One region of the Rhodococcus sp. NPDC057529 genome, then DNA from elsewhere that is predicted to be linked to it. Evidence: riboswitches for the same ligand, from Rfam matches in the RefSeq annotation. Region 1 holds a riboswitch; each other region holds the start of a gene.
What was found. Region 1 has a riboswitch for S-adenosylmethionine ahead of ACFU5V_RS29735 (putative leader peptide). Riboswitches for the same ligand answer to the same signal wherever they lie in the genome.
Positions count from the first base shown of each region.

Region 2: another riboswitch for S-adenosylmethionine. It lies ahead of ACFU5V_RS00100 (aminotransferase class V-fold PLP-dependent enzyme); the one in region 1 lies ahead of ACFU5V_RS29735 (putative leader peptide).
Region 3: another riboswitch for S-adenosylmethionine. It lies ahead of ACFU5V_RS35370 (LLM class flavin-dependent oxidoreductase); the one in region 1 lies ahead of ACFU5V_RS29735 (putative leader peptide).
Region 4: another riboswitch for S-adenosylmethionine. It lies ahead of ACFU5V_RS21715 (bifunctional o-acetylhomoserine/o-acetylserine sulfhydrylase); the one in region 1 lies ahead of ACFU5V_RS29735 (putative leader peptide).

Region 1 covers NZ_JBHVEY010000017.1:145,918-153,159, forward strand. The annotation lists gene ACFU5V_RS29720 (LLM class flavin-dependent oxidoreductase) at 1-146, shown strand, start outside; gene ACFU5V_RS29725 (LLM class flavin-dependent oxidoreductase) at 143-1,201, shown strand; gene ACFU5V_RS29730 (NtaA/DmoA family FMN-dependent monooxygenase) at 1,217-2,611, shown strand; SAM riboswitch class I at 2,658-2,751, shown strand; gene ACFU5V_RS29735 (putative leader peptide) at 2,756-2,839, shown strand; gene ACFU5V_RS29740 (ABC transporter substrate-binding protein) at 2,995-4,626, shown strand; gene ACFU5V_RS29745 (ABC transporter permease) at 4,630-5,622, shown strand; gene ACFU5V_RS29750 (ABC transporter permease) at 5,615-6,535, shown strand; gene ACFU5V_RS29755 (dipeptide ABC transporter ATP-binding protein) at 6,532-7,242, shown strand, end outside.
Region 2 covers NZ_JBHVEY010000001.1:16,352-23,593, forward strand. The annotation lists gene ACFU5V_RS00075 (nitrilase-related carbon-nitrogen hydrolase) at 1-652, opposite strand, end outside; gene ACFU5V_RS00080 (TetR/AcrR family transcriptional regulator) at 649-1,275, opposite strand; gene ACFU5V_RS00085 (purine-cytosine permease family protein) at 1,303-2,784, opposite strand; gene ACFU5V_RS00090 (hypothetical protein) at 2,958-3,080, shown strand; gene ACFU5V_RS00095 (MlaD family protein) at 3,077-4,324, shown strand; SAM riboswitch class IV at 4,404-4,518, shown strand; gene ACFU5V_RS00100 (aminotransferase class V-fold PLP-dependent enzyme) at 4,570-5,865, shown strand; gene ACFU5V_RS00105 (putative leader peptide) at 5,894-5,962, shown strand; gene ACFU5V_RS00110 (hypothetical protein) at 6,018-6,644, shown strand; gene dszD (NADH:FMN oxidoreductase DszD) at 6,650-7,234, opposite strand.
Region 3 covers NZ_JBHVEY010000025.1:88,656-95,897, forward strand. The annotation lists gene ACFU5V_RS35365 (NtaA/DmoA family FMN-dependent monooxygenase) at 1-977, opposite strand, end outside; gene ACFU5V_RS35370 (LLM class flavin-dependent oxidoreductase) at 1,001-2,083, opposite strand; SAM riboswitch class IV at 2,143-2,256, opposite strand; gene ACFU5V_RS35375 (GNAT family N-acetyltransferase) at 2,575-3,078, shown strand; gene ACFU5V_RS35380 (SDR family NAD(P)-dependent oxidoreductase) at 3,487-4,257, opposite strand; gene ACFU5V_RS35385 (SDR family NAD(P)-dependent oxidoreductase) at 4,294-5,061, opposite strand; gene ACFU5V_RS35390 (VOC family protein) at 5,072-5,578, opposite strand; gene ACFU5V_RS35395 (cupin domain-containing protein) at 5,616-6,185, opposite strand; gene ACFU5V_RS35400 (LysR family transcriptional regulator) at 6,410-7,242, shown strand, end outside.
Region 4 covers NZ_JBHVEY010000010.1:263,765-271,006, forward strand. The annotation lists gene ACFU5V_RS21695 (pentapeptide repeat-containing protein) at 1-421, shown strand, start outside; gene ACFU5V_RS21700 (bifunctional methylenetetrahydrofolate dehydrogenase/methenyltetrahydrofolate cyclohydrolase) at 479-1,339, shown strand; gene ACFU5V_RS21705 (DUF3017 domain-containing protein) at 1,341-1,625, shown strand; gene ACFU5V_RS21710 (homoserine O-acetyltransferase) at 1,656-2,774, opposite strand; gene ACFU5V_RS21715 (bifunctional o-acetylhomoserine/o-acetylserine sulfhydrylase) at 2,777-4,060, opposite strand; SAM riboswitch class IV at 4,179-4,300, opposite strand; gene ACFU5V_RS21720 (NADP-dependent isocitrate dehydrogenase) at 4,575-5,798, shown strand; gene ACFU5V_RS21725 (MFS transporter) at 6,002-7,225, shown strand.

The DNA.
Region 1 (7,242 bases):
TGATCCACCTGAGCGCCGACCGCGTCGGCAGCGACAAACAGCACCGCGAGAGCCTCGAGCTGTTCCAGGCCGAGGTGGCACCCGCGCTGCGCGAGACCATTCCGAGCCGCCCCCTCGCGGCCGACACGGAGGAGGGACGGGCATGAGCCTGCATCTGGGCATCGAACTCGACGGCGAGGGAACGCATCCCGAGTCCTGGCGGCGCGCCGAGCACACTCCCGACCGGTTGCTGACCGGGCGAACGGTGGCGGATCGGGTCGCGGCGGCGGAGAACGCCGGGTTCACGTTCGCCTCCTTCGATGATTCGCTGCTGCCGCCCGGCGCCGACGGGGGACCCGTCGGCCGGATCGACGCCGTGAATCGCGCCGCGTTCGTGGCCGCGACCACCAGCACGATCGGGCTCGTCCCGGTGGTCGGCAGCACCTACGCCGAACCGTTTCACACGTCCTCCCAACTCGCGACACTCGACTATGCGTCGCGGGGACGCGGCGGCTGGATCGCCGCACGCGACACCGACCCGCGGGTCGCGGGCGCACTGGGCCGGACCGAGATCACCGCACCCGCCGACCTCGCGCGGGAGGAGCGGGACGCGATCGCCGTGATCCGGGACCTGTGGGATTCCTGGGAGGACGACGCGGTGATCCGCGACTACGCCACCGGCCGTTTCGTCGACCGCGACCGACTGCACTACCTCGACTTCCGGGGCGAGACGTACTCGGTGAAGGGTCCGGCGATCGTGCCGCGGCCGCCGCAGGGGCAACTGGTGGTGTTCGGGCTCGACGGGCAGACCGATCCGTCCCAGGTCGACGTGGTGCTGGTGTCCGGGACGACGCCCGGTGACATCGCCGACGCCGCCGCGCGGGCGAAGGACCGCGGGGCGGCGCTGGTGTTCGCCGAACTCGACGTGGCGCTCGGCGCAGCCACTCCCGCCCCGTCGAGCGAGCGGCTGTCGTTCGCCGGCGAGGCCACCGGACTGGTGGAACTGCTGCGCGCACTGGATCCGCACGTCGACGGTGTGCGTCTGCATCCCGCCGTGGTCGACGAGGACCTCCCGGTGCTGGCGCGGTACGTGATCCCGGCACTCCTGCGCGCCGGTGTCGCCCACCGTCCCGTACCCGGTTCGACCCTGCGCAGCACGCTCGGACTCGACCGCCCCGCCAACCGATTCCGGGCCGACCGCCTCGCAGAATCCTCTCGCTGAAAGGTTGTGGAGATCATGACCGACAACTCGTACGCCCGGCCCGATGCCCAGGTGCATTTCGGGGTCTTCTTCCAAGGCGTCAACCACACGACGATCTGGTCGGATCCGACGAGCGGATCGCAGATCGACTTCGAAACGTTCCGTCGGGTGGCACAGACCGCCGAGCGGGGCCTGTTCGACGCCTTCTTCCTGGGTGAGGGTCTGCGCCTGCGGGAACAGGAAGGCAAGATCCTCGATCTCGACATCGTGGGCAGGCCGGACGCGATCACCCAGCTGTCGGCGCTGGCCGGCATCACCCGGCGCATCGGGCTGGTGGCCACCCAGAACACCACCTACAACGAACCGGCCGACCTCGCCCGGCGACTGTCCGGGCTGGACCTGCTGTCCGGCGGACGCGCCGGCTGGAACGCCGTCACCACGGACAACGCGTGGACCGGGGAGAACTTCCGGCGCGGCGGCTTCCTCGATCACGCCGACCGGTACGAACGGGCCGGGCAGTTCCTGGGCGTCGCCCGGGCGATCTGGGACGCGTGGGCCGACGGCGCCGTCGCGACGAGCACCGAGGCGCCGTCCTGGGCCACCGCGGGCAGTGTGGAGGACGTGTCGCGGCGCACGTCGCAGTTCGATGTCACGATCACCCCCACCCTGCCGCGCAGCGCCCAGGGCCATCCCGTCATCTTCCAGGCCGGCGACTCACCGGCAGGCAGGGACTTCGCGGCCACGCACGCCGACGTCATCTTCTCCCGGCACGGAACCCATTTCGACGAGGCGCTCGCTTTCGCCGACGACATCCGGGCGAGACTGCGCCGAGCGGGGCGCCCCGAGGACGACGTCAAGATTTTGCCGGGCACCCAGATCGTGCTCGCGGAGAACGCGTCCGAGGTGGAGGACAAGGTCCGCTGGGTCCGCGAAGGCCAGTACACCGGGCAGACGGCGCTGTCGCTGGTCGGGCAGGTGTGGGGCCGCGATCTTTCCGATCGCGACCCGGACGGTCCACTGCCCGACTTCGATCCGGTGCCCGCACCGATCTCCGTCACCCGCGGGGCCGCCCGCGACGGCAAGGACCCGCTCGCCATCGCCCGCGAGTGGCGGGCCCTGGCGGAGGCGCAGAACCTGTCGCTGCGGCAGGTCGCGATCGCGACGACTCAGCGGTCCGGTTTCGCGGGTACCCCCGGGCAGGTCGCCGACGAACTCACCCGGTGGGTGCGCAGTGGCGCGACCGACGGATTCAATGTTTCGCCGTATCTGGTGCCCACCGGACTCGACGAGATCGTCGACCTGCTCGTGCCCGAACTGCAGGAGCGCGGCTCGTACCGAACGCAATACGAAGGCGCGACGCTGCGTGAGCATCTCGGTCTCCGCCCGCCGCTGTCGCGACGGGAACTCCCGCCCCGGCAGGCAGTCGGGTAGCGGGGGCCGTGTGGCGCGGCGACCGGCGATCTCTTACACTTGGTAACGACCATCCAGAGCGACCGAGAGACCTGGCTCGTTGACGTCGCAGCAACCCCCCGCCCCGCGGGTGCGGGTGCTACCGCCGGGATCGATGGAGGAACCATGTTGACCGAAGGCTTCGTGAGCGCCTGGGGGCGTCTGCACGTCGATCTCTGCCGGTTGTCCACCTCCATCTGTCACAGCTGATCTGACACCCCGGCACCTGCCCGGGGTTCCTGCTCTACACACCGCATCCGCGTCGGATCCGGTGTCCCTCACCTTTCTGTGCGCGTGAGCGCTGCCCACTCGACGGTCGGCGCGCACGGCACTTCTTCGAGATCACGGAGTTCTCGGTGCCATCAGTGCCTTTGTCCTCGTCCCACCGCGGCCGCATCGCGGCAGGTATCGGCGCCGCCGCCGTGCTGGCCACGGCGCTCACCGCCTGCGGTGGCGGCTCCAGCAGTTCCTCCGCGGACGCGGGCCCGCCGCAGCCCGGCGGCACCCTCCGCTACGGCCTGTCCCAGGCACCCACGTGCGCCGACCCCGCGCAGTCGGGCACCAACCAGACGATCTACGTGGCCCGGCAGGTGGTGGACTCGCTCACCGACCAGGACCCGGAGACGGGCGAACTGAAGCCGTGGCTGGCCGAGAGCTGGGACACCGACGCCGACGCGTCCTCCTTCACGTTCCACCTGAAGGAGGGGGTGACGTTCAGTGACGGAACACCTTTCACCGCGGAGTCGGTGAAGAAGAACCTCGACGCCATCGTGAACACGCTCACCGGTGCCAAGGCCGCACTGGGTGCCAGCTACCTCACCGGGTACACGGGCACCACCGTGATCGACCCGCAGACCGCGCAGGTCGACTTCGCCGCACCCAACGCGCAGTTCCTCCAGGCGTCGTCCACCCCGCAGCTCGGCATCCTGTCCGACAGTTCCGTCGCGAAGTCCGCCGAGGAGCGGTGCACCGGCAACATCTCGGGCACCGGGCCGTTCACGTACGCCGACTACCAGCAGGACAAGTCGGTCACCCTCGCCAAGCGCGCCGGATACAACTGGGGTTCCGACGTGTTCGCCCACGACGGCGAGGCCTACCTCGACACCATCGAGTTCACCGTCGTCCCCGAATCCGGTGTCCGCACGGGCAGCCTGTCCTCGGGACAGCTGGACGCGATCAGCGACGCGCTGCCGCAGGACGCCCCGCAGATCGAAGGTGCGGGCGGGCAGGTGCTCACCACCTCGAATCCCGGAACCCCGTTCGGCTTCCAGCCCAACGTGACCCGCGGACCGCTCGTCGACCCCGTCGTGCGCAGCGCGCTGGTGCCGGCGATCAACCGGCAGGAACTGGTCGACACCGTGCTCGGCCCCAACTTCAAGCCGGCCACCAGCACCCTGGCCAGCCGCACCCCGGGCTACGTGGCACTGCCCGACGTGACGTACGACCCGGAGAAGGCGAAGTCGATCCTGGATCAGGCGGGCTGGGTGCCCGGCGCCGACGGCATCCGCGAGAAGGGTGGTCAGAAGCTCGCCTTCCCCGTGCTGTTCAGCTCTGTATTCGCCGGCAACCAGGCCATCCTCGAACTGGTGCAGCAGCAGCTCAGAGCGGTGGGAGTGGACCTGCAGCTCGACCTCGTGTCGACCCCGGAAGCCACCGCTCGCCAGAATTCCAAGGACTTCGACGCCACCTACTACAACAGCACCCGCGCCGACGGCGACATCCTGCGCACACAGTTCGGGCTCGAAGGCCGCAATCTGAACAGCCGCGGCCCGATTCCCGCGCTCGACGACGTGCTGACGAAGCAGCTCGCCACCACCGATCCCGCCGCGCGGAGCGCGCTCGTCGCCGACGCCCAGCAGCAGGTCCTCGACAACGGCCTGTGGATCCCCACGGTGGAGTTGTCGCAGGCGATCGGCGCGGGCCCGAACGTGCAGGACCTGAAGTTCGAGGCCTCGGCCCGGCTCCAGTTCTTCGACACCTGGATCAGCGGACGCTGAAACATGATTCGCTACCTCGGACTCCGCGTGCTGCAGGCGATCGCCGTCCTGTGGGCGACGTTCACCGTGTCGTTCGCCGTGCTGTTCCTCCTGCCGTCCGACCCGGTGAGCATCGCCGTCGACTCGGCGTCCACCGGCACGACGGTCGACGCGGCCGCCGTCGCGGAACTGCAGGCGCGGTACGGACTCGACCAGCCGGTGTGGGTGCAGTACTGGAACTCGCTGAGCCACGCCGTCCGCGGTGACTTCGGGTACTCGATCGCCACCGGGCAGTCGGTGACCGAGGCCATCGGCAACGCGGTGCCCAGCACTCTCGCGCTGGCGTCCGCGGCGCTGGTCCTCGCCGTCGTGTTCGGGGCGGGGGTCGCGTTCCTCGCCACCTACACGCGGGTCCATTGGGTGCGGAACCTGCTGTTCTCCCTGCCCCCGCTCGGTGTCGCGGTCCCGACGTTCTGGGTGGGCCTGATTCTGCTGCAACTGTTCTCGTTCCGGCTGAACGCCTTCCCCGCGTTCGGCGACCAGGGGATCGCGACGCTGGTGCTGCCGGCGGTGACGCTCGCGCTCCCCACCGGGGCGGTGATCGCCCAGGTGCTCGCGGCGAGTCTGCAGACCACGTGGCGGCAGCCGTTCATCGAGGCCGCGCGGGCGAAGGGAGCGTCGCGCCGGCAGATCCAGACCCGGCACGCGCTGCGTCTGTCGAGCATTCCCGCGTTCACCATCGCCGGTGTGCTCGTCGGCAATCTGCTGGCGGGATCGGTCGTCGTCGAGACGGTGTTCTCCCGCGCCGGGGTGGGGCGCCTCACCCAGACTTCCGTGATGGCGCAGGACATTCCGGTGGTCCAGGGGATCGTGGTGCTGAGCTCGCTCGTCTACGTGCTCGTCAATCTCGCCGTCGATCTGCTCTACCCGCTGATCGACCCCAGGATCGTCGAGGGCAGGCGGAGTTCCGAGGGCAGCGACACCGTCGCGAATGTGGAGGAGAAGGTTCATGTCTGACATCCTCACCAGAGAACTGATCGAGGAGGCCGAGGGTTTCGGCCCTCCGCCGGTCGACGCGCTTCCCGCGATCGCGCCCCGTCCGCGCGGCCGCGGACACCGCGTGGTGGCGTGGTGGCGTCGCAACCTCGTGCTCGTCGCCTCGGCGGCGGTGCTCCTCGTCGCGGTCGGATTCGCGGTGGCGCCGTCGGTGTTCGCGAGCGGTGACCCGTTGGTCGGGGTGCCCGCCCAGAAGCTACAGGCGCCGAGTGCCGCACACTGGTTCGGCACCGACAACATCGGCCGCGACGTCTACACCCGGGTGGTCCACGGAGCCGGATTGTCGCTGACCGCGACACTGCTGGCGGTGGGCATCGCACTGGTGGCGGGCTCGCTGATCGGACTGCTGTCCGGCGCCCTCGGCGGCACACTGGACGCCGTCCTGATGCGGGCCGTCGACGTCCTCCTGTCGATCCCCGCGCTGCTGCTCTCGCTGGCACTGGTGACCGCACTGGGATTCGGCACGGTCAACGTCGCGATCGCGGTGGGCGTGTCGCTGATCGCGAACTTCGCCCGCGTGATGCGGTCGGAGGTGCTGCGGGTGCGGCGGTCGCTGTACGTCGAGGCCGCGTTCGCGTCGGGTGTCCGCTGGCACACGGTGCTGCGCCGCCACGTGCTGCGGAACTCGTACGCGCCCGTCGTCGCCCTGGCGGCGGTCGAGTTCGGCATGGCGGTCCTCGCGGTGTCGTCGCTGAGCTTCCTCGGATTCGGCGCCGTGCCGCCTACCCCGGAATGGGGCTCGCTGATCTCCGAGGGACGAAACTACCTCGCCACCGCGTGGTGGATGACAACCCTGCCCGGACTGGTGATCGTGGCCGTCGTGCTGTCGGCGCACCGACTCGGGCATGCACTCGAACAAAGGGAAGTGCGATGAGCGCGAACGACACTCCGCTGCTGCAGGTCTCCGGACTGCGGGTGGCGTACGGGAGCGCGGGCGATCCCGTCGTGGCCGTGCAGGGCGTCGACCTCACGGTCGCGCGCGGCGAGGTGGTGGCCGTGGTCGGCGAGTCCGGCTCCGGAAAATCCACCACCGGGCACGCCATCCTCGGACTGCTCAGCGGATCGGGGCGGGCCGTCGCCGGCACCGTCACGTTCGACGGTGAGCGCCTCGACACCAAGTCGGAACGCGCCCTCGAACGGGTCCGCGGCGCCCGGATCGGCCTGGTTCCGCAGGACCCGACGACGTCGCTCAACCCCGTCCTGCGGGTCGGCGCCCAGGTGGCGGAGGTGCTCCGGATCCACGGTCTCGCCGACCGGCGGACGGCAGGCATCGAGGCGGTACGCATCCTCGCCGAGGCCGGGATCGACGAGCCCGAGGTGCGGGCGCGGCAGTACCCGCAGGACCTGTCCGGCGGGCAACGGCAGCGCGTCCTGATCGGGATCGCGCTGGCGTGCAGCCCCGAACTCGTGATCGCGGACGAACCGACCAGCGCCCTCGACGTCACCGTGCAGCGCCGGATCCTCGATCTTCTCGACGCGCGGATCGCCGAATCCGGCACCGCGGTCCTGCTGATCACGCACGATCTGGGTGTCGCGGCCGACCGGGCCGACCGGATCGTGGTGATGAGCCAGGGCGAGGTG
Region 2 (7,242 bases), on a different contig from region 1:
CCGGGAAGCTCGGCTCCGACCCGATCGCCGTGGGGTAGACGAGGATCTCCGCCCCGCCGAGCGAGTACATCCGGGCCACCTCGGGGAACCACTCGTCCCAGCACGTCGGCAGTCCGAGGGCGGCGCCGCCCAGTTCGGCCGGCCGGTAGACGGGGTAGGCGTCGTCGGCGGGGCCGCCTCGGAAGTAGGTGTCCTCGTAGTATCCGGCGCTGACGGGGATGTGCAGCTTCCGTGTCCGGGACAGCAGTTCACCGGACGGGGACACGAGGATGGCGGTGTTGAAACCGAGACCGTCCGGGCCGTCGGCCTTCTCGTACAGCGAGGCGTGGACGCAGACCTGGTGCCGGGCCGCGGCCGCGGCCGCGAACGTGTAGGTGGGTCCGGTCGTGAGGTCTTCGGCATCGCGGCCGGGCGTCCCGGTCGCGCGGGTGTCGGCGGGGTACTTCGACAGCGTGAGTTCCGGCAGGAAAACCACCGCCGCGCCGAGGGCGGCCGCCTCGCCGATCGCGTCGGTCAACCCGGAGCGCAATGCGTCCGCGTCGGCACGCCAGCGGTGCTGCACCAACCCGACCCGCAGCGGAGCGCGGCCGGACGCCGTGGACCGAGCGGGGGAAGAGGGTGCCGGCAGAGCGGTGATCGTGCGGATGGTCATCGTTGTTCCTTCGTTCTGGTGGTGACGGGGTTGTCGGTGGTGCGGTTGGGGGGCTCGGACATCACGACGTCGATCGCGCCGAGCAGATGGGAGCGGGCGTCCTCGGTGGAGATCTCCTTGCAGAGCCACCGCCCGGACAGTCCCTCGACGAGGGCGGTCATCGTGACCGCGGTGCGCCGGGCGTCGAGCGAGGGGGAGATCTCGCCGGTGGCCTGCGCCTGTGTGATGGCGTCGGCGATCTCCGCAACCCACGCGTCGGTGGTCCGCGCGAGGGGCTCCCGCAGCGCTTCCTCGTACACGGCGGAGGCGCGCAACTCGTTCCAGGCCAGCGAGTTCTCCACGACCTCGGGACGGTCCTGGATCTCGCCGAGGAGCGAGCGGGTGAGCCGGTCGCGAGCGGAGTCCGCGGACCCCTCGCCCTCGCTGCGGTAGTCGCGGGCACGGTCGTTGATGTAGTTCAGGGCGGCCTCGAGAAGGCCGATGCGATCCTTGAAGTGGTAGTACAGCAGTCCCGGCGAGACGCCCGCGACCTCCGCGACATCGTTGACGCGCAGCCCGCGGATGCCTCGCTGGGCAATGGCCGTCGCGCTCGCCTTCAGAATCGCGTCGCGTCGCTCGCTCATCGGGGATCTCCTTCGGTTCGTGTCGCCCTAGGGCGACTGCGCCTCGACCGGGGCCACATGTTCGGGCCACAGTCGCAGCGCGACGAGGTAGCCGGCCACGGCGATGACCGACGATCCGATCAGACTGACATCGACACCGTGCGCGATGTCGGCAAGCGGCCCGGAGTACAGCGACGTGTCGACCGCGAGCAGGCCGAACAGCGATCCGGCGGCCCAGGGGATGACGGCGCGCAGGTTCCAGCCGCCGGTGAACCAGTACCGCCCGCCCTTCCGGCCCAGGTTGAAGACCTGGAGATCGACCGCGTCGTACTGCCCGCGCCGCGCAACCAGGAACCCGGCGACGTTGATCGCCACCCACGGCGCGGCGAAACCGTTGAGCACCAACGTCATCGCCGTGATCGAATCGACGGCGTCGACGACGAAGACACCGATGTAGAGCAGGGCCACCGCGAGCGCCGACGTGATCAGCGTCGTGTGGACGCGGCGCAACCGGGGGATCAGCGCCTCCAGGTCGAGTCCGCTGGCGTAGACGTTGAGGACGCCCTGGCCGAGTCCGCCCGCGAGGGCGACGAGGACGATCGGCAGCACGTACCAGCCGGGAGCCTCCGCCACCAGGTCGGCGACGTAGGAGTCGCTCAGCGTGGTGAACGTCGACGCCGTGAACGATCCGAACGCCGCGGTCAGGAACAGTCCGAAGAAGATGCCGGCCATGGTGGCCGCGACGATCGAACGGTCGCTGAACCGTTCCCGGGAGATCCGCCTGCTGTAGTCGCCGAGCGTCGGGGCGTAGGACAGCGGACCGCCGACGGCGAGGACCACGGCCAGAATCCAGGTCGGCCAGAAGCCGCCGAGCAGGTAGTCGCCGCTGCCCGCGCCGCCGTCGAAGTGGCCACCGAACGCGAAGACCCCCAGCAGGAGCAGTGCGGCGACGACGGGCAGCACGAACTTCTGGAGCGCGACCACCGTGCCGTGCCCGAACAGTGCGACGGCCACGATCTCGGCGGCGATGATGCCGTAGCCGAGGGCGAGCATGCCGTTGTCGACCGGTGTGCCGAACAGGCGGTGGGCGGCGGCGATCAGTGCGTCACCCGAGGTCCAGACCGCGATCGCCGCGTAGGCGAGGGCGAAGAGGAGGGTGAGTCCCGAGCCGATCATCCGCCCGCTCACTCCGAAGTGCGCACCACTCGACACGGTGTTGTTCGTGCCGGTGCGCGGGCCCAGGAGCGACAGGGGAGCGATGAGGAGCGTTCCGAGCCCGATGCCGATCGCGCTGGCCGCCACCGCGCTGCCGAAGCTGAGCCCGAATGTGATGGGGAGCCAGCCGAACACGATCACGGAGAACGCCAGATTGCCGCCGAAGAACACCGCGAGCATGTTGAGCGGTCGCGAATCGCGTTCCGATTCGGGGATGTACTCCACGCCGATCGTCTCGACGTGGCCGAACCGGTCCTCCGGTGGGGAGGGGGCGGTGTCGTCGAGGGGCGTCGTCGGGTCGAGATTCGTGGACACTGCGGACCTCACATTCGGGGCGGAGGTGACAGGTATCACGTCCTGTTGGCTACCGAACATATTCCAAACTGAAAATTCAGTCAATACCGGATGGTGACGTGCGCCACCGTGGGCTGCGCGGAGTTTGCGCTGCTCCGGCAATCGGGCTAGATATATGTGTGACCGCTCGTCTCATGTATTCATCAGTCATCGGAGTGCCTGTGCCTGCCGCCACCACCAGCCGAACCGTGAACCGGCACCCGGTCGCCGCCGCAGGGACGGCGCTCGACCGACGCGACATCGAGGGCGCACCGTGAGGTCGCCGATGGTCCGGTGGCAGCTGATCGGCTTCGTACTCGTCGCCGTCGCGGGGCTCGTCTACGTGGGCGCCCACTACGTGCGCCTCGACAACCTCCTCGGCTTCGGCGAATACACCGTGAATCTCGAACTGGAGACGTCGGGCGGCATCTTCACCAACGCCGAAGTCACCTACCGCGGCGTGCCGGTCGGCCGTGTCGGGAACATGTCTCTCGCCGCGGACGGCGTCGTCGTCGAATTGAGGATCGACAAGAGCGCGCCCGGCATTCCTGCGTCCGCGAAAGCCGTTGTGGCGAACCGGTCGGCGATCGGTGAGCAGTACGTCGACCTGCAGCCCTCTGCTGATCGGGGACCGTTCCTGACGGACGGTTCCCGCATCGCCGCCCGGGACACGTCCACGCCGGTGCCTGTCGAGGAATTGCTTGCCGGCACGCAGGGATTGACCGAATCCGTGCCGATCGACGCGCTCCACACCGTCGTGACCGAACTCGGCGCGGCCTTCGACGGAAAGGGCGAAGACCTTCAGTCGCTGGCGGACTCGCTGTCCGGGCTGTCGGCGTCGGGCGCCGAATCGCTCGACCGCACCGTGGCACTGCTGCGCGACGGCCGGACCGTGCTGGGCACGCAGTCCGAACAGTCCTCGGCGATCAAGGATTTCAGTTCCGACCTGGACTCGCTCGCGGATCGCCTGCGCAGCAGCGACCCCGACGTCCGGCAGCTGATCGACAACGGAAACCCGGCGAGCGGACAACTGGGGCAACTGGTCTCGGAGGCGGGACCCGGAATCACGGCCGGCCTCGCCAACCTGTCGGCCACGGCGAAGGTGATCTCCGTGCAGGCGACGGCCCTGCGCACCCTCTTCGTGTACCTGCCGGGCGTGGCGGCGGCGTCGTCGACCATCGCTCCCGACGACGGAACCGTGCACCTGGGCCTGGTGGCCGAGACGAACAACCCGCCGTCGTGCACCGTCGGGTACGAGGGCACCCAGGCGATCCTCCGGGAGATGAAGAGCCAGGATCCGAACTTCGACGACACGCAGCAGGACTTCCCGCAGAACACCGCCGCCACCTGTGCGGCCCCGCAGGGCAGTCTCACCGGCGTCCGCAGCGCGAATCGGATCGTGTTCGGCGACCCCGCCACCGTTCAGCCGTGGGACTCCACACCCAAGAAGGACCCGAACAAGCTGGACCTCAACCCGATTGCGAATCAGCTCGCCCCGCTGCTCGGAGTCACCCCCGGCTGACGCGAGCGCCGAGCCCGGATCCCGGACCCTTCCGGTGTCGAGTTGACAACTGCGCGCCGATCCTGCAATCTTCGAAACAGGTCACGAGTACCAGCGTCAAGCCCCGGCTAGCTGGTCGGCAACCCTCCACCGCGGCGGGGTGCTCCGGGTGACGACCAGGCTGAGGTTCATACCGAACCCGGCAAGCGCGGACTCCGAGAGGGCGCCGACCCTGCGACGAGTCCCTGACTACGAGGGATGTCGTGATGACTGCTGTATTGACCGCTGACGTGTGTGTTGCCCCCCTGGCTCAGGTTTCGGGTTCCGACCTGCGGGTTCCGCTCGTTCAGGGCGGCGACTGCACGTATGTGAACTTCGACTACGCGGCCAGTGCGCCGGCGTTGGCACAGGTGACGGACCGTATAGGCGCACTGCTTCCGACGTACTCCAGCGTGCACCGCGGCGCCGGTTACGCCTCGCGGGTGTCGACCGAGTGCTACGAGAAGGCCCGCGACTCGGTGGCCCGGTTCGTCGGAGCGTGTGACGACCAGGTGGTGGTGTTCACCCGCAACACCACCGACTCGCTGAACCTGCTCGCCGGTTGCGTTCCCGGCAGCACCGTCGTCCTCGACATCGAACACCACGCGAACCTGCTGCCGTGGAAGGATTCTCGCGTCGTGCGGGCCGCGGACACGCTGGCCGAGACCGTCCGGCTGCTCGTCGCCGAACTGTGCTCCAAGCCCACCGCCCTGCTCGCGGTGACGGGTGCCTCCAACGTCACCGGCGAGGTGCTGCCGATCGCCGCCCTCGCCGAGGTGGCGCATCGTTGCGGCGCACGGATTCTCGTCGACGCCGCTCAGCTGGCACCGCACCGCCGCATCGACGTCGAGGAGTGGGGTGTCGACTACCTCGCCTTCTCCGGGCACAAGCTGTACGCCCCGTTCGGCGCCGGCGTGCTCGTGGGCCGCCGGGACTGGCTCGACGCCGCCGAGCCCTACCTCGCGGGCGGCGGCGCGGTCCGGAACGTGACCGTCGAATCCACTCAGTGGGCGCCTTCCCCCGCCCGGCACGAGGCGGGAACCCCCAACGTGCTCGGCGCCGCGGCCCTCGCCGCCGCGTGCGATGCGCTGTCCGAACTGGACTTCGGCACGGTGGCCGAACACGAGGCGGCGCTCACCGGCCGGCTGCTCGACGGCCTCGGCTCCGTCGACGGCCTGGAGTTCCTGCGGCTGTGGTCGGACGCCCCCGACACCGTGGGGATCGTGACGTTCACGATCGACGGTTTCGAGCCGGGGGAGATCGCCGCCTACCTGTCCGCCGAACACGGAATCGGGGTTCGCGACGGACGCTTCTGCGCACACCCGCTGCTCGGCCGCCTCGGCAGGCCCGACGGCGCCGTGCGGGTCAGCCTGGGTCTCGGAAGCTGCTCGGAGGACGTGGATCGGCTGGTCGACGCCGTGCGCACCCTGGTGGCGGGACGCCGGAACTGGGCCTACGCCAAGGAGAGCGGCCAGTGGAATCCGGTGCCCGAGACCCGCTTTTCGCGAGACGCGCTAGTATGACGGCATGGCATCGCAGGCTGGGAGCACAATGATTGCTCACTGGTGCCGTCGGCATGTCGATCTGTGCCGAACCGCCTCGGGTATGTGTTCGAGCTGACCGGTCTTCCCGCTCCGTTTCACTCACACGCACACGTCATTCCCGAGGAACCCCTATGTCTCGAGACAATGCCTTCGTTTCCCGTCCCCTTCGCGTCGCCGTCGAGCTGACCGGATCAGGACACCACCCGGCCGCCGAGGGCGCCGCAGGCACGCGGCCGATCAACGGCGCCGACTACTGGGTGGACCTGACCGCCGACTCGACGGATCAGCTCGATCTCACGTCGTTCCCGCCGAACGTCGTCCGGATCCGGGCCGCCGACCTGCGTGAGGCGCAGCAGGAGCGCGCGCGAATCCGTGCCGAGATCGTCGCCGACGGTCGCGACCCCGACAGCGTCACCGTCCTGGTGGACCTCGAGGTGCTCATCGCCGGAGAAGCCCGAGCCGCGCGCAAGGAGCTGGCCCTCCTCGACAGTGCACTGGACACACCGCGCGCACCGGTGTCGTTGCAGTACATCGGAACTCCGGCCGGCCTCGCCGGGCTCATCGCCGACATCCAGGCGGCCGGCGTCGCCGACGGCGTCACCCTGCTCCCGCTGTCGCTGCCCAGGGTGCTCGAGCAGCTCGTCGACGGCACCCTCCCGTGGCTGGAGGAGCGGGGTCTCGTCACGTCCGCGGAAGCCGTGGACGAGGCGCTGCGCCGCTTCGACCTCCCCCGCGTCGAACGGGTGCTGGCGTCCTGACCAGGTCAGTTGCCGTTGTTCGCTGAACCCAGCGGAGTGGGCCGGTAGTACCGGCCCTCGTGGTACAGCAGCGGAGCCGACGCGGAATCGTCGTCGGCCTCGGCGTGGACGCGGGTGACGAGGCCGATGACGAGCGTGTGGTCGCCGACCGGGATCAACTGGTCCACGACGACCCGCATCCAGCTGGGCGTTCCGTGGAGCACCGGTTCGCCGGTGTCGAGCCGCGCCCACAGTGACTCGTCGGAGAACCGCTGGTCCGCGCTCCGTGAGAACCGCTGAGCCAGGTGCTGCTGGTGCTCCCCGAGCAGGTGGATCACCAGCGAGCCCGCCGAGTGGAGCGCGTCGATGCTCGACGACGTGTTCGCGATGTTGAACGACACCAGCGGCGGAGCCAGCGAGACGGACGAAAACGAGGATGCGGTGAAGCCGACCGGGCCCGAACCCGAGTCGAGGGTCACGATGGTGACGCCCGCCGGGTGACGACGCAGGGCCGCGCGGTAATCCTCGGCACAGATTCCGGGGGCGAGTTCGGGGTCGCGGGGGAGGTCCGAACCATCGACGGTATCGGCGTTCTCGGCTCTGTCGGACAAATCATTCT
Region 3 (7,242 bases), on a different contig from region 1:
GGGTCGTATGCCGAAAGATCTTGCCCCCAATAGTGTTCGAGGAATGCAATCGCCCGGTGCGGGTTGTAGGCGTTCTCGCGGAGCCACCGAGCCTTCTCCTCGGCATCCTCGGGCGTGTCTCCGATGATCACGGTGACACCGGGAAGGATTCGGAGCGAATCCGTGGACCGGCCGTGAGCGGACAGTCGCGCCCGGAGGTCGCGTGCGTAGGCAACGGCCGCGTCGAACTCGCTGTTCGCCGAGAACACGACGTCGGCATGGCGGGCCGCCAGGTCACGGCCGCCGACGGAATCGCCGGCCTGGAACAACACGGGCCGCCCCTGTCTGCTCGACGGAACGGTGGAGACCGCAGTGGCGTGCAGAAGGTCACTGTTCCGTGCGATGCCCGCAGATCGGTCGGCCGGCAGCCAACTGTCCTGGTGGGCATCCGTGGCGACATCGGCGAGCGACCACGCGTCCCAGTATTCCTTGGCCAATTCGACGAGTTCGGTGGCCCGCTCGTAGCGGCGTTCGTGCGGCAGCCATCCACCGCGCCGGAAGTTCTCGCCGGTCCACGCGTTGTCGGTGGTGACGATGTTCCATCCCGCCCGTCCGTCGGACAGGACATCCAAGCTTCCCAGCCGCCGCACAAGGTCGACCGGCAGACTGTACGTGGTGTTCTGCGTGGCGACGAGACCGATCCGGCTGGTCACCCCGGCAAGCGCCGACAGTTGAGTGATGGCGTCGGGACGGCCCGCAATGTCGGTGGCCAGTGCCGCACCGCGGTTCTCCCGCACACGCTGGCCGTCGCCGAGGAAGAACGCATCGAACAAGCCCCGTTCCAAGGTTTGAGCAACCCGCAGGAAGGTTTCCGGGGATACCTGGTCGGGGGCCTTGGAATCTTCCCACACCGTCTGCGGGCCGATTCCCGGGTAGAAAACACCGAGGTGGACCTGCGCGTCGGCATCATACGGTGCTCCGGTGTCCGGAGTGGACATGGCAAACTCCTGCCTGGTCGTGGCTAGCTGGTGGTCGATGCGAAGCGGCTGAGCGGCCGACGTAGTCCGAGCGTCTCCCGCAACGTCGAGCCCGGTTTCGGAATCCGATGCAGTGACAACTCCTGCAATATGGGAAGGACCTCGTCGACCAGAACGGCGAGATCAGTGGTGACGACGGCGGGATGGATCCGGACACCGTCCACCGTGTCCGCCAGGGACCGCACCAGGTCGACGAAGTCTCGTGCCGAACCCGCGAATCGAAGGCGTCCCCGGTCCGGCCACAGCGCATACCCATCGAGGCGGGCAAGGCGCGACTGCGCGGACTCGGTCTTCGTATCGAGAATCACCTCGACATCGGCGAAGGTCACGGCCCGCTGTCCCGCCGCCGACATCCCGATGTCGGTCACATCCCGACCGGACAGCAGCACAATGTCGAGAAGATCCGGCACCCCCAGTTCCGCAGCTCCCACGACGACTATCTGCCCCTGCGGTGAACGGGGTGTGATGAGCGGTCCGACGACGCTGAAGAATTCGCCCTCGAACCTGACGTGGTGCACCTTGTCGGGATCGAGGTAGCGACCCGTCGCGGCATCGCGGATCACGGCATCGTCCTCCCACGAATCCCAGAGCTGCCGGGCGAGCTCGATGACGTCTCGAACCTCGCGCCGTACGGCCTCGGGGGCACGTGGCTCGAATCCGACTGCACCATTGACGTCCGCGGAGTTGTCCGAGCCGACCACCCATGCCGCGCGACCCCGACTGCCGTGATCGAGGCTGGCCAGCTGCGTCGCGAGATGGAACGGTTCGGTGGTGAGGACGTGCACCGTCGGCGCCACCCCGATAGTGGCCGTCGTCGTCGCCACGAACGACGCACGCGTCCCAGCATCCAACCGTCCCAAGGGGTATGCGCCCTCCCCCGGCACCATTCGGTCGTCGATGGTGACCAGCGCGAAACCGGCAGCCTCGGCTGTGTCCACGACCGACCGGAGAACCCGGGGACAGACCACATCGGCAGGCGGGCGCCCCCACACACGCCACGCGGCGGGATGACCTCCCGCGCCATCTACCTCGACTGCCAGGTGTAGCGGTTTGGGCGCTCGAACCACGACGAAAGTCCTTTCGAAGGAGTGCGGACGCGCACCGGAGAACCAGGGTCCACGGACTCCTTGCGCGCTTGCGGAATCAGTTGTCGATTCCGCCGGGTCGTCACCTGGAGCACCCCGCCGCGCGGGAGGGTTGCCGACCAGCAAGCCAGGGCTTGATGCTGGTACTCATGACCGTCGACATGAATGTATCACGACACGTAAGGCCGAAAAGCGCACCGTCACAACATGCTCAATGCTTCCCATAGCCCACGAAGGGGGCCACGCGTAGCTTTACGATCCCGGTGATTGAAATTCACCTGACGGCACACCATTCGCGGACGGAACGACCGTCGGCGCGACGACGCGGCATCGGCCCGTTAGCCCAATCGCGCTCCGAACGGAAGAGTTTCACTCGTCGGATGTCATTGAGGTTGCAGTGATTTCAACTATCGACCGAGGCGTCCTCGTCATGACACCGTCATTCGTCGAATCTAGTCGTACGGAGAACAGTCATGACCGAAAGCGCCACGCGCACCGAGTTCGTCGTCCGCACAGCCTCGTGGTCCGATCCCGACGCGGTGGCATTGCGGGCGGCCATGGCAGCGGAAGTCGGCCCCAGGTATTCCGATCGTGTGTCGGACGCCGTTCGGGCAGCCACCAATGCGGTGGATCCGGAATCGGTGCATCTCACCGTTCTGGTGTATGTCAGAGACCTCGAGTCTGCGGAGCCACGAGCCGTGGGCCACGCGGCCTTGCGCTGGAACGGCGACGATCTCGAGTTGAAGCGGATGTTCGTCGTCAAGGAAGAACGCGGAACCGGGGTCTCGACCGCGCTGCTCACCGCGGTCGAGGATGCGGCACGAGACGCGAGGCGACCCCGTTTGATCCTCCAGACCGGCGACCGGCAACCCGACGCGGTCAGGCTGTACGAGAAGAGTGGCTACTCGCGGATCCCGACCTTCTCGCCCTACGAGGCCCTCCCCTTCTCGAACTGCTTCGAGAAGGTGTTCGGGTAGGTAACGCGTTGCATACGGCCGTGCTGGTCGTCGTTGGTCAATTCGGATAACCGCTGCGGCGATATACGCCGTATCGGTCACCCGAACTGTGCAATGGGATGCACAGGCGACGCGGCATCCCGAGCGCGGGATCGGCCTCAACCACGGTCGGTTCATCGGTCACGAGAACTCCGAGATCGACTACGCACTGCTTGATCGGCTCCGGCGTCCTGCGAGTCAGAATCGACTCGACACGGCCGCGATCGATCGGTTTGCCGCTCGCGGCCAGGACTCGCAGATCGAATCTCCTCGGCTCGACGAGGCGCCGGGTTCGATACCGACCACAACTATGCCGGTTCGGCCGAAGAACGCCAAGGCCTGCGGTCGGCGCCCGGACGATCCGGGCGCCTCTCTCCGCACGTGCCGTCGTTACGCGGTGGTTCCGCCGTCAGCGGTGTAGACGGCACCGTTCACGAACGACGCATCATCCGACAACAGCCAGGCGACCAGCGTCGCGATCTCGTCGGCTGTGCCATATCGGCCGAGTGGGATCTGCGAGATGAGCTGGTCGTGGACAGTTGCCGCGTTGCCGGGCGCCCACTGCTCCTCGAGGCTGTCGATCATGCGGGTCGCGATCTGACCGGGCGCGACGGCATTGACCCGGACGCCGCGTCCCCCCGCCTCCAGGGCGGCGCTTCGGGTCAGTCCGACGACCGCGTGCTTGCTGGCGGCATACGCGGAGAGCCGGGGAACACCTCGGATTCCGGCCTGGCTTGCGGTGTTGACGATGGCGCCTCGCCCCTGCGCATACAGGTGCGGAAGCACTTCCCGCATTCCGAAGTACACGCTACCCGCGTTGACCGCGAGTACCTGCCCGAACTGGTCCGGGTCGCTCTCGTCGAGAGCGGTCGCCGACCCCTCGATTCCGGCGTTGTTGTGCAGGTAGTCGATGCGCCCGAAATGCGCGCGTGCCGCGTCGACATACGCTCGTGTTCCGTCGTGGGTGGAGACATCGGCACCGACCGCCAAACAGCATTCTCCGAGTTCGCTCTCCAACTCCTTTACAGCCTGCTCGTCGAGGTCGACGGCCGCGACGCGGATCCCGTCCGCAACCAATCGGCGCACCGTCGCGGCGCCGATCCCGCCACCGGCACCGGTGACGATTGCTACACGGCCGGCACCCTGGTGATCGTCAATCATATTGCCTCACTTGTTATCGATTCCGTCGTGAACGCTCTACTGCGCGGTGTATCCGCCGTCGACGAGGAGAAGCTGACCGGTGACATAAGACGAACTCTCGCTCGCAAGATGTGCCACCGCATCGGCGATGTCGTCCGGAGTCGCGGTTCGGCCCAATGGATGTTGTGCTGCCATCGAATCCCACTGGGCGTCGTCGCTGATCTTGTCGGCGGTGAATCCCACCCGCGCGAAACTGGGTCCGACCGCATTGACACGCACTCCGTGCGAGCCGTATTCGACTGCTGCGGCTTTCGTCAACCCGAGCACCGCGTGCTTCGACGCCACGTACGCACTGATGTTCGGCATCGCAACGGTGCTCATGATCGAGGCGATGTTGATGATGGCCCCTCCGCCCGAGGCCGGCGAGGTCATCGCCGCCAATTCGGCTTGAAGGCAATAGAACACGCTGCTCAGGTTGACATCGATCACCTGCTTCCAGGCGTCGAGCGGGTAGTCGGCGAGCGGCACCATTTCGCCGCCGATTCCGGCATTGTTTACGGCGATGTCGAGGTGGCCGTACTCGCCGACCACGGAGTCGACCACGTCGCGCACTGCGCTGGGATCCGTGAGGTCGATCTTGTGGAACGTTGCGAGGCCTCCAGCCTCCCGAACCGCTGCGGCGGTGGCTTCTCCGCCGGCAGGATCGCGGTCGAGCACCGCAATTTCGGCGCCCGCCGCCGCGAGGCGTCGACTGATCGCGCGGCCGAATCCGCCGCCACCCCCGGTGACGAGCGCTGTCTTGCCTGCAAGGTGTTGAGCATTCATGGATAGTCCTTCACTCTGGTGCGGAGGCACGGTTGGCCCAGGTCTGATCGAACGTGCCCGAGCTGATTTCAAGGATGTTGCCGAACGGGTCCTCGCAGTAGACGATGTCGCGACCGGGAAACAGCGTCCACACCTTGCTGCGCTGCTTGCCGCCGTGCCGCTCGATATGTCCGGCCAACTGCGCGACGTCCGGCCACGTCAGGCACACGTGGAACGGCCCGGTGCGCCAGTACTCGACCCGGTCCGGCTGTGTGGTGGCGGGCGAGAGGAACTGGAACAGCTCGATTCCGGTGCCGTCCCCGGTGGCGAGGAAGGCTACGCGCAGGCTCGCCCACTCAGCCCCGAAGATGTCGCTGAGGACTTCGCCGAACGGTTCGTCCTCCTTGCCGATCTGTATCGGTCCGCCGAGGACGGTGAAGCGCAGCACCTGTCGATACCACTCGACAGCCTCGTCGAGGTCAGGAACGGTGATCCCGACATGGTTGAAAGCGGGCGTCGACGACAGCGATGAGGTCATGGTTTCTCCGATCGATGAGCTGTGCAGATGGAAACGGCTACTGGAGATCGGTCGATCCGTACGAGTAGTCGACCAACTGCGTGTTGTGCACCGCCTCGTTGTCTTTGGCCATGTAGTAGTGAAGTCGCGCATCACCCATGACGGCGAGTTGCCCATCCTCGGTGTAGCCGCCGATGGGTCCGTCGAACATCGCGAGCATCACGCAGCCCGTTTCGGTCGAGAATGGCTCGTGAATGGTGCCGGCCGTTTCGACCGTGAACGAGTGGGGTGTTCCAATGTCGGGGGTCGTCTGCCCGTCGACGACGACCGTTCCGTCGTAGTAGTAGAAGCCGCCCTCGAGGATGTAGACCTGCAGGTTGCCGACATGCCAGTGCGAGGTGGCCTTGATGCCCGGATCCACCTGCAACAAGATCGTGAAGGCACCCGAAACGAGGTTGCAGTAGAGCAGCTTGTAGCGCGTTCCGGGCATCAGCCAGTCGGTCCACTCGGTCTCGTCCATGGTGTGGAAGTCACGCCGATCCCCCTTGGGGGTATTTCCCGGGCTCGTCATCCAGAACAGCGGAGTCCTGGCGGTGGCGGGTGTGGCGGTGTCGTCGACAGCGGTCATCGAATTTCTCCTGCAAAACTGGGGGGATGGAGGTCGTGGTGTCCGGCCGTGACGAGGACTGTTCGACGGCCTGTGACTCACAACACTGTGCCGCCGGAGCGGGAGGAACACCAGGTCCTATCCGACGCCCAACGTTAAGCAACGCTTACCGGTCCGTGCGGATGCTCCTGACGTGCACACTTGCAGAATATGGACGCACGCCGCCGGAATCGGGAAGGGAACCCATGGACATACACCCCCGCGTCTTACGCTACTTCCTGGTGGTAGCCGAGGAACTGCACTTCCGCCGCGCTGCCGAACGCCTCTACATCACCGGACCCGCCCTGAGCCAGCAGATTCGTCATCTGGAGCGCGAGCTCGGGTTCGAGGTCCTGAGAAGAACTTCCAGGTCGGTGGAGCTCACAGACAAGGGCGCGGAACTGGTAACGCTCGCTCGCGCAGTTGTCGACGCAAGCGACACGTTGTCGGCTTGGGTTGCGCGCGCAGAGCAGGGAACGACGCGCATTCGGATCGGGTTCATGGCCACCGGGGCGGGTGAGCTCACCCAGGAGATCCTCAATGCCACGAGCGCGAATCTCCCGCTGGTCGATGTGCAGCTCAAGCATCTCGAATGGGGCGACCAGACCCGTGCGCTTCTCGAGAATCGGGTGGACGTGGTCTTCACACGCGAACCTGTCCGAGCTGACGATCTGCGATGCAGCGTGGTCCTGAGCGAGCATCGTGTAGTGGTGCTCCCCAGCAGCCATCCTCTCGCGAACCGGTCGACCGTCGCGTTCCGCGACATCGCGGAGGAAACGTTCCTACCCAGCGAAACAGGTTCCCAGGAATGGATCGACTACTGGCTGGTCAACCCTCGCTCCGACGGATCCGCGGCGCGAACCGGACCCTCGATTTCAACGGTCGAAGAAATGCTCGAGCAATGCGCGGCCGGCACCGGCATCGCCATCACCGCGGAGTCGGTCCCCCACTTCTACGCCCATCCCGGCGTGCGCTTCGTCGTTGTCGAGGACCTGGCACCTACACGCGTTCTCCTGTGCGCTCGTTCAGACAACAGCGA
Region 4 (7,242 bases), on a different contig from region 1:
CGTGGGGACGGCGTTCCGCTCCTGCACGTTCACCCGTACCACGCTGTGGCACAGCGAGTTCCGCAACTGCAGCTTCCTCGGGTCGGAGTTCGACCACTGCCGGCTGCGCCCGATGGTCTTCGACGAATGCGACTTCACGCTCGTGTCGCTGGGCGGTGCGGACCTGCGCGGACTCGATTTCACGGACTGCCGGTTCCGGGAGGCCAACCTCGTCCGCACGGACCTCCGCCGGGCCGTGCTCCGCTCGGCCGACCTGTCCGGAGCCCGCACCGGCGGCGTGATACTCGACGGCGCGGACCTGCGCGGGGCGCGCGTCGACGCGAATCTGTGGACGGCGGCCTCACTGGACAAGGCGCAGATCGAACTCACCCAGGCCGTCGCGTACGCGACGGCCAACGGGCTCGTGGTGGAACCTGCCTGACCCTGGTTCGGCGAACCTGCCTGACACTGCTTGGGCGAACCTGAGAGAATGGGGCACGTGACTGCAACGATCCTCGATGGCAAGGCGACCCGCGACGAGATTTTCGAAGACCTGAAGGTGCGGGTGAGCGCCCTGAAGGACAAGGGCATCACGCCCGGTCTCGGCACCGTCCTGGTGGGGGACGACCCGGGGTCGGCCGCTTACGTGCGCGGCAAGCACAACGACTGCGCGAAGGTCGGGATCACCTCGATCCGCCGCGACCTGCCTGCCGACATCACGCAGGAGAAGCTCGACGCCACCATCGACGAGCTCAACGCCAACCCGGACTGCACCGGGTACATCGTGCAGCTCCCGGTGCCGAAGCAGCTCGACGAGAACGCCGCCCTCGAGCGCATCGACCCCGACAAGGACGCCGACGGCCTGCACCCGGTCAACCTCGGCCGCCTGGTGCTGGGCAAGGAAGCTCCGCTGCCGTGCACGCCGCGCGGGATCCTCCACCTGCTGCGCCGCTACGAGGTCCCGATCGAGGGGGCGCACGTCGTCGTCGTCGGTCGCGGTGTCACCGTGGGCCGCCCGATCGGTCTGCTGTTCACCCGGCGCAGCGAGAACGCCACCGTCACCCTCTGCCACACTCGGACGCGGGACCTGGGAGCGGAGGTCCGGCGCGCCGACATCGTCATCGCAGCGGCGGGTGTTCCCGGGCTGGTGACGGCCGACATGGTCAAGCCCGGTGCCGCGGTACTCGACGTGGGCGTGAGCCGCACCGCGGACGGGCTGCGCGGCGACGTGGCGGCGGACGTCGCCGAGGTCGCCGGTTTCCTGTCCCCGAACCCCGGCGGGGTCGGACCGCTGACCCGCGCGTTCCTGCTGACCAACGTCGTGGAGCGGGCCGAGCGTGTCGCAGCGTCTCTCGGCTGAGATGGCCGACTGGGGGCAGTTCGCGAAGAAGAACCTGCCGATGCTGGCAGTCCTCGTCGTCATCGTCGTGGCCGTGGTGTTCGTGCTCGCGGACCGGTGGCGGCGAGGAGCGTTCGTGTTCGGTGTCGCCACCCTGCTGGCGGCGGTGCTCCGGTTGACGATGCCGTCGGAGCGCGTCGGACTGCTCGCGGTGCGCAGCAAGGCATTCGACGTCGGCGCACTCGTGGCCGTCGGCGGCGCGATCGTGTGGCTGGCCGTGTCGATCGACCCGCTCGGAACCGACTGACGGTCCGAGCGGGCGTCGCCCGGCGCGGGGTCAGCGCCCGGCGCGGGCCAGTTGCATCGTCTCGGACAGCAGTTTCGCGACGGCGGCAGCCTCCGTGAGGAACCCGTCGTGGCCGTCCCGCGAGTTGAGCACCCGCAGGCCGTCGCAGGTGGGGATGTCCTCGGCGAGATCCTCCTGCAGGCGGATCGGGTACAGCCGGTCGGAATCGACGCCGCCCACGATGACGGGTGCGGTGATCGTCCCGAGCGCCGCCGCGATGCCCCCGCGTCCGCGGCCCACGTCGTGCCGGTTCATCGCCTCGGACAGCAGCACGTACGTGCCCGGGTCGAACCTGCCGACCAGCTTGTCGGCCTGATGCTGGAGGTAACTTTCGACAGAGTACCGCCCGCCGCGCCACGGGTCCTCGCCGTCCTGCGGCGAGTTCGCGAACCGGGAGTCGAGTTCGCTCTCGGTGCGGTACGTGAGGTGCGCGATCCTGCGGGCGATGCGCAGTCCGGTCCGGGGGATCCGGCCGGTGTCGTGGTAGTCGCCGCCCAGCCAGTCGGGGTCGCTGGTGATGGCCTCGATCTGGGTGGTCTGCGTGCCGATCTGGTCCGCGGTGGCGCGGGCGCCGACCGCGAGAACGAGCGCCGACGCCACCTGGTCCGGGTACGTGACGGCCCACTCGAGCGCGCGCATGCCGCCCATCGAACCACCGACCACGGACGCCAGCTTCTCGATGCCCAGCAGGTCGGTGAACTTCTTCTCGGCCGCGATCTGGTCGCGGATGGAGATTTCCGGGAAGCGGCTGCCCCACGGGCGGCCGTCCTCCGCGATCGAACCGGGGCCGGTGGTGCCCCGGCAGCCACCGAGGACGTTGGTCGCGACGACGCACCACTCGTCGGTGTCGATCGGCGCACCCGGGCCGACCATTCCGGTCCACCAGCCGGGGGAGGGGTGCTCGTCGGTGACGGGGCCGGTGACGTGGGAGTCGCCGGTGAGGGCGTGCTCGACGAGGACCACGTTGTCGCGGTTCGGGGACAGCTCGCCCCACCGCTGCACGGCGAGAGTCACGGACGGGATCACCGCGCCGTTCTCGAGCTCGAGCGATCCGATGTCGACGGTGCCGAGACGTCCGTCGGCCACGGGGAGGTTCTGCACTGCGCTCACGGTCAAGATGCCGCCGCCGTAATTCCGGATTCGATATCGGCGATGATGTCGTCGATCCCTTCGATGCCGACTGCCAGCCGGACCAGTCCGGGGGTGACGCCGCTGGCGGCCTGCTCCTCCGGGGTCAGCTGGGAGTGTGTGGTGGACGCCGGGTGGATCACCAGCGAGCGGACGTCGCCGATGTTCGCGACGTGGCTGTGCAGGGTGAGGGCGTTGACGAACTTCTTGCCCGCGTCGATGCCGCCGGCGAGTTCGAACGTCACGATGGCACCCGCACCCCTCGGCGCGATCTGCTTGGCTCGGTCGTACCACGGTGACGACGGGAGTCCGGCGTATCCGACGGACACGATCTCCGGCCGCGCCTCCAGGTACTGCGCCACGGCGGTCGCGTTGGACACGTGCCGCTCCATCCGCAGGCTCAGCGTCTCGAGGCCCTGCGCGATGAGGAACGCGTTGAACGGGGAGATCGCGGAACCGAGGTCGCGCAGCAACTGCACGCGCGCCTTGAGGGCGTAGGCGGGCGGCCCGAGTTCGGAGTAGACGACGCCGTGGTAGCTCGGGTCCGGGGTGGTGAAGCTGCTGTGCCTGCCCTGGGTCCAGTCGAACGTGCCGCCGTCGACGATGACGCCCGCGATGGCCGTGCCGTGGCCGCCGAGGTACTTGGTGGCCGAGTGCACCACGATGTCCGCGCCGTGCTCGAGCGGGCGGATCAGGTAGGGGGTGGCCACGGTGTTGTCGACGATCAGCGGGATTCCGTGCTGGTGTGCGACGCCGGAGATTCCGGGCAGGTCGAGCACGTCGTTGCGGGGATTGGAGATGGTCTCGCCGTAGAACGCCCGCGTGTTCTCCCGGACGGCGTTCTTCCACTGCTCGAGGTCGTCGGGGTCTTCGACGAACGAGACCTCGATGCCGAGCTTGGGCAGCGTGTAGTGGAAGAGGTTGTACGTGCCGCCGTAGAGGCGCGGGCTGGAGACGATGTGGTCGCCTGCCTCGGCGAGGTTCAGGATCGCGAACGTCTCGGCGGCCTGCCCGGACGACAGCAGCAGGGCGGCGACGCCGCCTTCGAGGGCGGCGATGCGCTGTTCGACCGCGTCCTGGGTGGGGTTCATGATGCGGGTGTAGATGTTGCCGGGCTCGGCCAGACCGAACAGCGCGGCAGCATGGTCGGTGCTGTCGAACGTGTACGAGGTGGTCTGGTAGATCGGCAGCGCCCGCGCCTTGGTGGTCGCGTCGGACGTCTGCCCGGCGTGGATCTGCTTGGTCTCGAACGACCAGTTCTCGGTCATGTGCTGTCTACTCCAGTGGTCTGACGAGGCGCGGACGAGGAGTTCATTCGCTTCGCGCACAGGGCTTGTCTGGGGTCTATCTACGACAACAACAACACATCATGAACCTCCGATGTCGGACCCGCGCTTGTCACCCGACTGTGTGTATGAATCAGGGAACCAGGTCATCACCCGGGGCACCCCACCGCGGTGGAGGGTTGCCGGCCAGCTAGCCGGGGCTCGTTGCTGGCACTCATGACCTCTGTTGAATCTTAGCGGCTGCGGTAAAGCGACCGGAAACGGCACCGAACCGGGCCGCGAGCAGGGAAAAGTTACCCGCCGGTAGGTGTGGGATTTCACACCTGCATATTGCGCGACCCGCGTATAGCAGTACGCTTGTCTTGTTTAAGTACGGTCTCCCCGGCGGCCGCCGTGACCGTCTACGTTTGACAAGCGAACCGTTCGCGGACCCACTCACGAAGTGCGCCCGCAACCGTGTAACCAGGGAAACTTCCTAGGAGGACGCGAAGCACCCATGTCCAAGATCAAGGTTGAGGGCACCGTCGTCGAACTCGACGGCGACGAGATGACACGCATCATCTGGCAGTTCATCAAAGACAAACTGATCCATCCCTACCTGGATGTGAACCTGGAGTATTACGACCTCGGCATCGAGTACCGGGACGAGACCGACGACCAGGTCACCGTCGACGCGGCCAACGCCATCAAGAAGCACGGCGTCGGCGTCAAGTGCGCGACGATCACCCCGGACGAGGCACGCGTCGAGGAGTTCGGCCTGAAGAAGATGTGGCGGTCGCCCAACGGCACCATCCGCAACATTCTCGGTGGCACGATCTTCCGCGCGCCGATCATCATCTCCAACGTCCCGCGACTGGTCCCGGGCTGGACGAAGCCGATCATCATCGGCCGTCACGCCTTCGGCGACCAGTACCGCGCCACCGACTTCAAGGTTCCCGGCCCCGGCAAGGTGATGATCACCTACACGCCCGAGGACGGCAGCGAGCCGATCGAGCACGAGCTGGTGAACTTCCCCGACGGCGGCGGCGTCGTCCAGGGGCAGTACAACTTCACCAAGTCCATCGAGGACTTCGCGCGCGCCTCGCTCAACTACGGCCTGCAGCAGAACTACCCGGTGTACCTGTCGACCAAGAACACCATCCTCAAGGCGTACGACGGCGCGTTCAAGGACATCTTCCAGCACGTGTACGAGACCGAGTTCAAGCCGGAGTTCGACGCGGCAGGACTCACCTACGAGCACCGCCTCATCGACGACATGGTCGCGTCGGCGCTCAAGTGGGAGGGCGGCTACGTCTGGGCCTGCAAGAACTACGACGGCGACGTCCAGTCCGACACCGTCGCGCAGGGCTTCGGATCGCTCGGACTCATGACCTCCGTGCTGCTGACCCCGGACGGAAAGACGTGTGAGGCCGAGGCCGCGCACGGCACCGTGACGCGTCACTTCCGCCAGCATCAGCAGGGCAAGCCGACGTCCACCAACCCCATCGCGTCGATCTTCGCGTGGACCCGTGGACTCGAGCACCGCGGCAAGCTGGACAACACCCCCGACGTCATCGGCTTCGCTCAGAAGCTCGAAGACGTGGTCATCAAGACCGTCGAGGGCGGCCAGATGACCAAGGACCTCGCGATGCTGGTCGGCGGCGACCAGGGCTACCTGACCACCGAGGAGTTCCTCGGTGAGCTGGACATCAACCTCCAGAAGGCCATCGCCGAGCAGTAGGCGCCGAAGCCGCAGCAGTACGAAACGGGATGCCCCCCTCGGCGGGGTGTCCCGTTTCGCGTGTCCGGGACCGGGTGAGTCATCTCACGGCCGCTCGCGCCGCGAAACGCGGAATCCGGGGAAGAGAATTCCGGTGTGGGTCGTTGCGCAACGAGGCGCCGTGCGCCGCGTAGTCGTATTTCTGCCTAGTCGAAAGTTCTGCTGTGAGCACTTCCACCCCGGTCCGCCCCGAGCACCTCGGTGTCATCGCGCAACATCCGTCCGTCCGCACGCTCGCCATGATCGCGCTCGCGCTCGGTGGCTTCGGGATCGGCACCACCGAGTTCGTGGCGATGGGACTGCTTCCCGAGATGGCGTCGAGCCTCGGAATCAGCGAGCCGACGGCCGGGCACGTCATCTCGGCGTACGCGCTCGGTGTGGTCGTGGGCGCGCCGCTCATCGCCGCGCTCACGGCCCGGGTGCCCCGCAAGGCGCTGCTGATCGCGTTGATGGCGGCGTTCACGATCGGCAACGCCGCCACCGTGTTCGCACCGAGCTACGGGGTGCTGATGGCCGCGCGGTTCGTCGCGGGTCTCCCGCACGGCGCGTACTTCGGCGTCGCGGCCCTGGTGGCGGCGCACCTCGCCGAGCGCGGCCAGCGGGCCCGGGCGGTCGCACTCGTCATGATGGGGCTGTCGGTGGCGAACGTGGTCGGCGTGCCCGCCGCCTCGTGGCTGGGCCAGGCCCTCGGGTGGCGCAGCGCGTTCGCCCTCGTCGCGCTGATCGGTGTCGTGACGCTGGGCGCGATCTGGTCGTGGGTGCCCGCGCTCGCCGCCATGCGGATGACGAACCCCCTCACCGAACTCGGTGCCCTTCGCCGCGCCCAGGTGTGGATGACGCTGATCATCGGCATGGTCGGGTTCGGTGGCATGTTCGCCGTCTACACGTACATCAGCACGACGCTCACCGATGTCGCCGGGCTGTCGCGGTCGCTGGTGCCGCTCGCTCTGATGATCTACGGGCTGGGTATGGTCGCGGGCAATCTGGTCGGCGGCAGGCTCGCCGACAGGGCGCTGATTCCCGGTCTGTTCGCCGCGATGACGGCGCTCGGGGTGGTGCTCGGCATCTTCGTGATCGCGTCGCACAACCCGTACACGGCGCTGCTGCTGGTGTTCTTCGTCGGTGCGGCGGGCGCGTCGATGGTTCCCGGCCTGCAGACCCGCCTGATGGACGTGGCCGCCGACGCCCAGACCCTCGCCGCCTCGCTCAACCACGCGGCTCTCAACATCGCGAACGCGTTCGGGGCGTGGATCGGCGGCGTCGTCATCGCCGCCGGTTACGGCTACACGGCACCCGCCGCGGTGGGTGCGCTGCTCGCCGTCGCGGGCCTCGTGGTCCTCACCGTGGCCGTCGCGATGGAACGCCGCAGCGCCCGTTCGTCTCGGTAGCCGCGCTGTCGTACGCG